2 regions of the Citrobacter sp. GW821-FHT07H02 genome follow, and region 1 is predicted to be linked to the other one. Evidence: predicted binding sites of a transcription regulator. Region 1 holds the regulator's gene; the other holds the start of a gene.
What was found. The regulator PurR, encoded in region 1, represses purine synthesis genes. The targets are predictions, from matches to a motif close to CANGCAAACGTTTGCNTG.
Positions count from the first base shown of each region.

Region 2: purL (phosphoribosylformylglycinamidine synthase) is a predicted target of PurR. The motif match lies at 1,737-1,754, and genes of this name have one in related genera.

Region 1 covers NZ_JBWKPZ010000003.1:48,372-52,587, forward strand. Annotated here, with positions in the region: gene sodB (superoxide dismutase [Fe]) at 1-99, shown strand, start outside; gene AC07NP_RS05475 (MFS transporter) at 153-1,319, opposite strand; gene cydH (cytochrome bd-I accessory subunit CydH) at 1,486-1,575, opposite strand; gene purR (HTH-type transcriptional repressor PurR) at 1,872-2,897, shown strand; gene punR (DNA-binding transcriptional activator PunR) at 2,894-3,826, opposite strand; gene punC (purine nucleoside transporter PunC) at 3,940-4,216, shown strand, end outside.
Region 2 covers NZ_JBWKPZ010000016.1:79,264-83,479, reverse strand. Annotated here, with positions in the region: partial or broken gene tadA (tRNA adenosine(34) deaminase TadA) at 1-16, shown strand, start outside; gene mltF (membrane-bound lytic murein transglycosylase MltF) at 25-1,572, opposite strand; gene purL (phosphoribosylformylglycinamidine synthase) at 1,829-4,216, shown strand, end outside.

The sequences.
Region 1 (4,216 bases):
GCTTACTACATCGACTACCGTAATGCCCGTCCTGGCTACCTGGAGCATTTCTGGGCGCTGGTAAACTGGGAATTCGTTGCGAAGAACTTCGCGGCGTAAATACGACAACGCAGAAGGGTTTCCTTCTGCGTTTTTATTTTCAACTCAATCGTTTAGTTGGCGACATAGGCCGTTTCAGGTTGCCTTCTCGCTGACACAAAGACCAGCAATAACGCCAGCCCTGCCACAATGGCGCCCATCACCGGAACAAAGCTATACCCCAGACCGCCGGAAATCACCGCGCCGCCTGCCGCCGCGCCTAACGCATTGCCAAGGTTAAATGCCCCGATATTCACCGACGAAGACAACCCCGGCGCTTCACTGGCGACACGCATCACGCGCATCTGCAAAGGCGGTACGACGGCAAATGTTGCCGCGCCCCACACCACCATACTGAACGCAGCGCCCAGATCGTTACGCGCCAGGAAAGGAATGGCCAGCATGATGACCATAAGCAGCAGTAAGAAACCTTTCAGCGTACCGTTGACGGAACGATCGGCCAGTTTGCCGCCAAAATAGTTGCCGATCGAAAACCCAACGCCGATCAAAACTAACATCGCGGTGACAAATGCCGGTGTGGCATGGGCAATGTTTTGCAGAACGGGTGAAATATAGGTGTAGAGGGTGAACATTGCCCCCGCGCCCAGCACGGTGGTCAGCAGCGCAGAAAGGACCGGTGGACGCAGCAAGACAGCCAGTTCTTTACGCACGTCCGGCCGTTCCCCTGCGCCACCTTTCGGCAGAGAGAAGAATAAACTGAGCATCGCGATCACCCCAAGTCCAGCGGTCGCTAAAAAGGACATCCGCCAGCCAATGGTTTCCCCAAGCCATGTGGCCGCAGGCACGCCGCCGATGTTTGCAATGGTCAGTCCCATAAACATCGTCGCCACGGCGCTGGCCTGTTTATGCTTCGGCACTACCCTGGCCGCCACGACCGAACCCAATCCGAAAAACGCGCCGTGATTAAGACTGGTCAAAATGCGCGATAGCATCAAGGTGGTGTAATCCGGCGCAATGGCCGACAGGACGTTGCCCAGCGTAAAAATGGCCATCAAAAAAATCAGCGCATTACGACGAGCACGGTGCGATAGCAACAGGGTCATCAACGGCGCGCCCACCATCACACCCACCGCATAGGCGCTGATGAGCATTCCGGCGGCGGGAATGGAGACATTCACGCCATGCGCAATGACGGGCAACAGCCCCATCGGAGAGAATTCCGTGGTCCCAATACCAAATGCGCCAATCGCAAGCGCCAGTAAGGGGTAATTGATTTTCATACGTTGACTCCGCTGCAGCGTGCCGCGAAGCGACACCCGATAAGAGCCAAAAGCATGACATCAATCACAAAAATAATAAAGTTAACAGAATGGCAAAAGACTTTTGCTGATTTAGTAACAATGAAGGGGTAACGAGATGAGGGAGAGCATGCTCCCTCACGGTAAATCAGTGCAGTGCGGCGGTCAGACCACCCGCTACGATCAGGCCCAGAACAATAATAGTGGTTACTAACGAAAACTTCAGATCGGTGCTCATCAAATTTGCTCCTTTTTATTCCCACACAAAAAGTGATATTGCGCATTTTTACACACTTGGATGTAAAAATCTCCCAGGATTTATATTGATAACCACTTTTAACTCTTCCCCTTTTCGTCAAGATCAGACAAAATTCCACGCTTACTTGATTAGCGTACCGGCCATTGACCCCCTCCTGACGTTTCGTGTCGTTTTCCCGGCGTGCCGCAACCCTGATGTTGCGATAAGGGTGTGTAAAGGCAAACGTTTACCTACAGTATTTTCAGGAGTTTGGATATGGTCTGGAGTGAAATGTAATGGCAACAATTAAAGATGTAGCGAAGCGAGCAAACGTTTCCACTACAACCGTATCACATGTAATTAACAAAACGCGTTTTGTCGCAGAAGAGACTCGCAATGCTGTCTGGGCAGCAATCAAAGAATTGCACTACTCCCCGAGTGCCGTCGCCCGCAGCCTGAAGGTGAATCACACCAAATCTATCGGTCTGCTGGCAACCAGCAGTGAAGCCGCCTATTTCGCTGAAATTATTGAAGCCGTTGAGAAAAACTGCTTCCAGAAAGGCTACACCCTGATCCTTGGCAATGCCTGGAATAATCTTGAAAAACAACGGGCCTACCTTTCCATGATGGCGCAAAAGCGTGTGGATGGTCTGCTGGTTATGTGTTCGGAATATCCAGAGTCTCTGCTCTCCATGCTTGAAGAGTATCGCCATATTCCAATGGTGGTTATGGATTGGGGCGAAGCGAAGGCTGACTTTACCGATACGGTCATTGATAACGCGTTCGAAGGCGGTTATATGGCCGGTCGTTATCTGGTGGAACGCGGTCATCGTGAGATAGGCGTCATTCCTGGCCCGATGGAGCGTAACACGGGGGCTGGCCGCCTGGCGGGCTTTATGAAGGCGATGGACGAAGCGCTGATAAAAGTCCCGGAAAACTGGATTGTACAGGGCGATTTTGAACCTGAGTCTGGTTATCGTGCAATGCAGCAAATCCTCTCTCAGACCCATCGCCCTACTGCGGTATTCTGCGGTGGCGACATCATGGCAATGGGGGCGCTCTGCGCTGCTGACGAAATGGGTTTGCGCGTACCGCAGGATATTTCGGTGATCGGTTATGACAATGTGCGTAACGCGCGCTATTTCACACCCGCACTGACCACTATTCACCAACCGAAAGACTCACTGGGTGAAACGGCCTTTAATATGTTGTTAGACCGTATCGTCAACAAGCGTGAAGAGTCGCAGTCTATTGAAGTCCACCCGCGACTGATCGAACGTCGTTCGGTTGCGGATGGTCCGTTCCGCGACTATCGTCGTTAAGCTTCCCCGGCGGGAACCTCTTCAGGTTCTCGCAACCACTCTTTATTCAGCGTTTCACTGTCGCCTAAATACTCTAGCAGCCAGGCTAATGCGGGCGACGTGTCATTTTGCTGCCAGGTCAGGCAGCATGCTGCATCCGGGAATGGATTCTCCAGGGTCAACGCGACCCATTTGCCACTGTCGACCCACGGTTTTGCAAAATGCGTAGGCACCATCCCGACACATAACCCGGCGGAAAGACAGGTTGCTGACGATTCCCAATCCGGTACGATCACGCGCTTTTGGTTGTCCAGCAGCCAGGTGATACGTTTAGGCAGTGTCCGTGACGTGTCTTCACGGACCAGCGACGGCCAGTTGCGCAACGTATCATCACTCAAGGGTCCGGGCATCGCCGCCAGGGGATGATGACTTGCCACCACGCAGCTCCAGCTCAACATTCCCATATCGCGAAAGGTATAGCGCCCGCCGACGGGGATCGCCTGCGTCGCCCCAATGGCCAGTTCCACGCGTCCGTCGGAAAGCGCATCCCAGACGCCGTTAAACACCTCCTGAGAAACGATCAGCTCGACGTCATCAAAGTGGCGATAGAAGTCGACAATCATCTGCCGGGTGCGTTCTGGTCGCACAATATTATCTACCGCGATAGGCAGTTGCCCTCGCCAGCCATTCGCAATCTGTTGGCACTGCTGGCGGGTGATCTGCATTTTTTTGATAACAGAGCGGCCTTCTTTTAAAAACCAGGCGCCGGCGGGCGTCAATTCCACATCCCGGTGGCGTCGTTCAAACAGGGGAACCGCCAGCCACTCTTCCAGTTGACGTACGGTGTAGCTGACGGCCGAGGGCACGCGATGCAGTTCCTGGGCGGCGGAACTGAAGCTACCATTGCGCGCGACAGCATCAACAACTTCAAGGGAATATTCTGACCACATATTCTGCCTACAAAAAATTTGAATTCAGTAGACAAATATTAGCGTTTCACAACAGGAATTTCACTCCCTACACTCTGCGGCAATGTCTTACTGATAAAAAAAGAGAATGTATTATGCAACCGGGAAAAGGGTTTTTAGTCTGGCTGGCGGGTCTCAGCGTACTGGGTTTTCTGGCAACAGATATGTACTTACCTGCATTTGCTGCCATTCAGGCCGATTTGCAGACACCTGCCTCTGCCGTCAGCGCCAGTCTGAGCCTGTTCTTAGCCGGGTTCGCCATCGCCCAGCTCGCCTGGGGTCCGCTATCCGATCGTTACGGTCGTAAGCCCATACTATTGCTCGGTTTGTCGATCTTCGCCCTCGGAAGTCTGGGTATGCTGTGGGTAGAAA
Region 2 (4,216 bases), on a different contig from region 1:
GGCGACGCCTGAATAAACGTCGCGTTACTCTTCCTCTTTTTCCTTCGGCGGTAACAGTAATGTCGGCGAAGGTGTCAGGTAGGCCGAAGACGACTGCGACAAAAACGAGGAGAGGGAGAGCCTCTCTTTACCAAAGTCCTCCGCAGACACCGCCGGGTAGTCCTGCGCCAGTTTCAGTGTTTCTGCGGCCTGTTTCTCTTTCTCCTGCAGATAGCCGACCAGGCTTATCTGATACTTTCGAATATTTTCCACATAGGCGTAAGCTTCGTGCCCGCGCGCATAGCCGTAGGTCAACTTGCTGTAATACGGTTTCTGGCTGAGCAGCGGCAAGCGCTGTTTTACATCGGTCCAACTGTCCGGATTCCCTTTGGTTTTTACCGTTAACGCCCGGGCGTCGAGCATGTGCGCATAACCCATATTGTAAGCGATGAGCGCAAACCAGATACGCTCTTCTTCGGGAACGGTATCAGGGACTTTGCTCATCATATCCTGTAGATAACGCGCGCCGCCGCTGATGCTCTGTTCGGCGTCGGTCCTGTCAGTCAACCCCAGACTTTGGGCGGTATTTCTGGTGAGCATCATCATGCCGCGTACGCCGGTTGGCGAGGTGGCTTGCGCATCCCAGTGCGATTCCTGGTACGCGATAGCCGCCAGTAAACGCCAGTCAATCTCCTGCGCATACTTCTGAAACAGCGGTTTCAGCTCTGGCAGCACGTTATCTACAGCGCGTAAGAAGGTGCGGGTATCAACGTAATCAAAGTCGCCGCCGTGACCCAAATATTTTTCTTCCAGTCGCGCCAGAGAACCGTCTTCATTAATGGTGTTAAAAAAATCGAGCAGGGCTGCCGAGAGCGTGTTGTCATCATCCAGTTGGCTGAACCAGGTGACCGGCTGCTCATCGGTGACATCCAGCGCAACGGCCAGCTCAGGGTGTACGCGCTGGAACAAGCTGATGGCCACCGAGTCTGCGATGGTGTACTCCAGTTCGCCGCTGATCACCGCTTCCATCAGTTCCGTCGTGCCCTTTTTGTCATCGACTTTCCAGCTGAGTTCGGGGAACTTTGTCTCTTTCAGGGTGCGTAGGTCATTCAGGACCACATGACTTGGCGCAATGGTGAGTTGGTTTTCATTCACGGTGGCAAGCGTTCGCGGGCGATATTGTCCGACCCGATAGACCACTTGCTGAGAAACAGAATAGTACGTTGGACCCGATTGGTAGTTTTTCACGCGTTCGCTGTTATAGACCAGACCTGCGGCCAGCAGGTCGGCCTTGCCATTGTCCAGATCGTCAAACAACTGGCTGATGTTCTGACGTACGGTGACCTTCAGCTTTACGCCTAAGTAGTTGGCGAACAGCTGCGCCAGCTCATAATCCAGACCGTACTTTTTTCCATTGAGGGTTGAGTAGGTTAGCGGTGAGTCAATGGTACTGACGCGCAGCTCTCCCCGCGCCTGAATGGCGGCGATACGATTATCGGCTTTACCGAACCAGGGGATTGATGGCCAGAGGGCCGCTGCCAACAGCAGCGTCAGTATGCCGATGAACAGATAATTAATCTTTAATTTTTTCAATTAGTTAATTCTCTGGATCGTGCGGTTTCTCAGCCTGAAAATGTAGTGATTAAAGCTAGTGTGAGTCATTGATGTGCGGCATTTTGCGCAACAATACGCCAGTTGGCAACTAATTCGGAATCAGTGGCGCATCGGATGATAAGAAACGGCGGTGATTTTATTTCGACGCAAACGGTTTCGTCAGCGCGCCAGATTCTTTATAATGGCGCCCGTTTCCCCACTTGGGCACACCGAAAGCTTAGAAGACGAGAGACTTATGATGGAAATTCTGCGTGGTTCGCCTGCACTGTCTGCATTCCGTATTAACAAACTGCTGGCGCGTTTTCAGGCTGCCAACCTCCAGGTCAACAATATTTACGCTGAGTATGTCCATTTTGCCTGCCTGAATGCGCCGCTGAACGATGATGAACACGCGCAGCTTGCCCGTTTGCTGAAGTATGGCCCGAGCTTACGCAGCCATACCCCGGAGGGAAAACTGCTGTTGGTTACCCCTCGTCCTGGCACCATCTCTCCCTGGTCTTCCAAAGCAACGGATATTGCACACAACTGCGGCCTGCAACAGGTGAGCCGTCTGGAACGTGGCATTGCCTGGTACGTTGACGCTGAGCCACTCACCGCTGAGCAGTGGCAAAGCGTTGCTGCTGAACTGCACGACCGCATGATGGAGACGATTTTCTCCTCGTTGAACGACGCAGAAAAACTGTTTGTTCACCACCAACCGGCACCGGTTGCCAGCGTTGATGTGCTGGGCGAAGGTCGTCAGGCACTGATTAACGCAAACCTGCGTCTGGGCCTGGCGCTGGCGGATGACGAAATTGATTATCTGCATACTGCCTTCAGCAACCTGGGCCGCAATCCAAACGACATTGAGCTTTATATGTTCGCCCAGGCGAACTCCGAACACTGCCGTCACAAGATTTTCAACGCCGACTGGGTCATTGATGGCAAACAACAGCCGAAATCGCTGTTCAAAATGATTAAAAACACCTTCGAGACCACGCCGGACCACGTGCTTTCTGCCTATAAAGATAACGCGGCGGTAATGGAAGGTTCTGAAGTGGGGCGCTACTTTGCCGACCATGAAACGGGTCGTTACGACTTCCATCAGGAACCTACACACATCCTGATGAAAGTAGAAACCCATAACCACCCGACCGCAATTTCGCCTTGGCCAGGTGCTGCGACCGGTTCCGGTGGCGAGATTCGTGACGAAGGCGCGACTGGGCGTGGCGCGAAGCCGAAAGCCGGTCTGGTTGGTTTCTCTGTTTCTAACCTGCGTATTCCGGGCTTTGAACAGCCGTGGGAAGAAGATTTCGGTAAGCCGGAGCGCATTGTTACCGCGCTGGACATCATGACCGAAGGCCCGCTGGGCGGCGCCGCATTTAACAACGAATTTGGTCGTCCGGCGCTGAACGGTTACTTCCGTACGTATGAAGAGAAAGTGAATAGCCACAACGGCGAAGAGCTACGCGGCTATCACAAACCGATCATGCTGGCGGGCGGGATCGGCAACATCCGCGCCGATCACGTACAGAAAGGCGAGATCGTCGTTGGCGCGAAGCTGATCGTGCTCGGCGGCCCGGCGATGAACATCGGTCTTGGTGGCGGCGCGGCGTCTTCTATGGCGTCCGGCCAGTCCGATGCCGATCTGGATTTCGCCTCCGTACAGCGCGACAACCCGGAAATGGAACGTCGCTGCCAGGAGGTTATCGACCGTTGCTGGCAGTTGGGCGATGCTAACCCAATCCTGTTTATCCACGACGTGGGCGCGGGCGGTCTCTCTAACGCGATGCCGGAACTGGTGAGCGACGGCGGGCGCGGCGGCAAATTTGAACTGCGTGACATCCTCAGCGACGAGCCGGGTATGAGCCCGCTGGAAATCTGGTGTAACGAATCGCAGGAACGTTATGTTCTGGCGGTTGCCGCTGACCAGTTGCCGCTGTTTGATGCGCTCTGCAAGCGCGAGCGCGCACCGTACGCCGTGATCGGTGAAGCAACCGAAGAACAGCATCTTTCGATGAATGACCGTCATTTCGATAATCAGCCTATCGATCTGCCGCTGGATGTTCTGTTGGGCAAAACGCCGAAAATGACCCGTGATGTGCAGCGCCTGCAAGCAAAAGGCGACGCGCTGGATCGTCGTGATATTACCGTTGCCGATGCGGTCAACCGCGTACTGCATTTACCTGCCGTGGCGGAAAAAACGTTCCTCGTCACCATCGGCGACCGCACCGTCACCGGCATGGTGGCGCGCGATCAGATGGTTGGCCCGTGGCAGGTTCCGGTGGCGAACTGTGCGGTTACCACCGCAAGCCTTGACAGCTACTACGGCGAAGCCATGTCGTTGGGCGAGCGTGCGCCGGTCGCATTGCTGGATTTCTCCGCGTCCGCCCGTCTGGCGGTTGGGGAAGCGCTCACCAACATTGCGGCGACGCAGATTGGTGATATCAAACGTATCAAACTGTCTGCAAACTGGATGGCGGCAGCAGGCCACCCGGGTGAAGATGCCGGCTTGTATGAAGCTGTAAAAGCGGTGGGTGAAGAACTCTGTCCGGCATTGGGTCTGACCATTCCGGTGGGCAAAGACTCGATGTCGATGAAAACCCGCTGGCAGGAAGGCAATGAGCAGCGTGAAATGACCTCG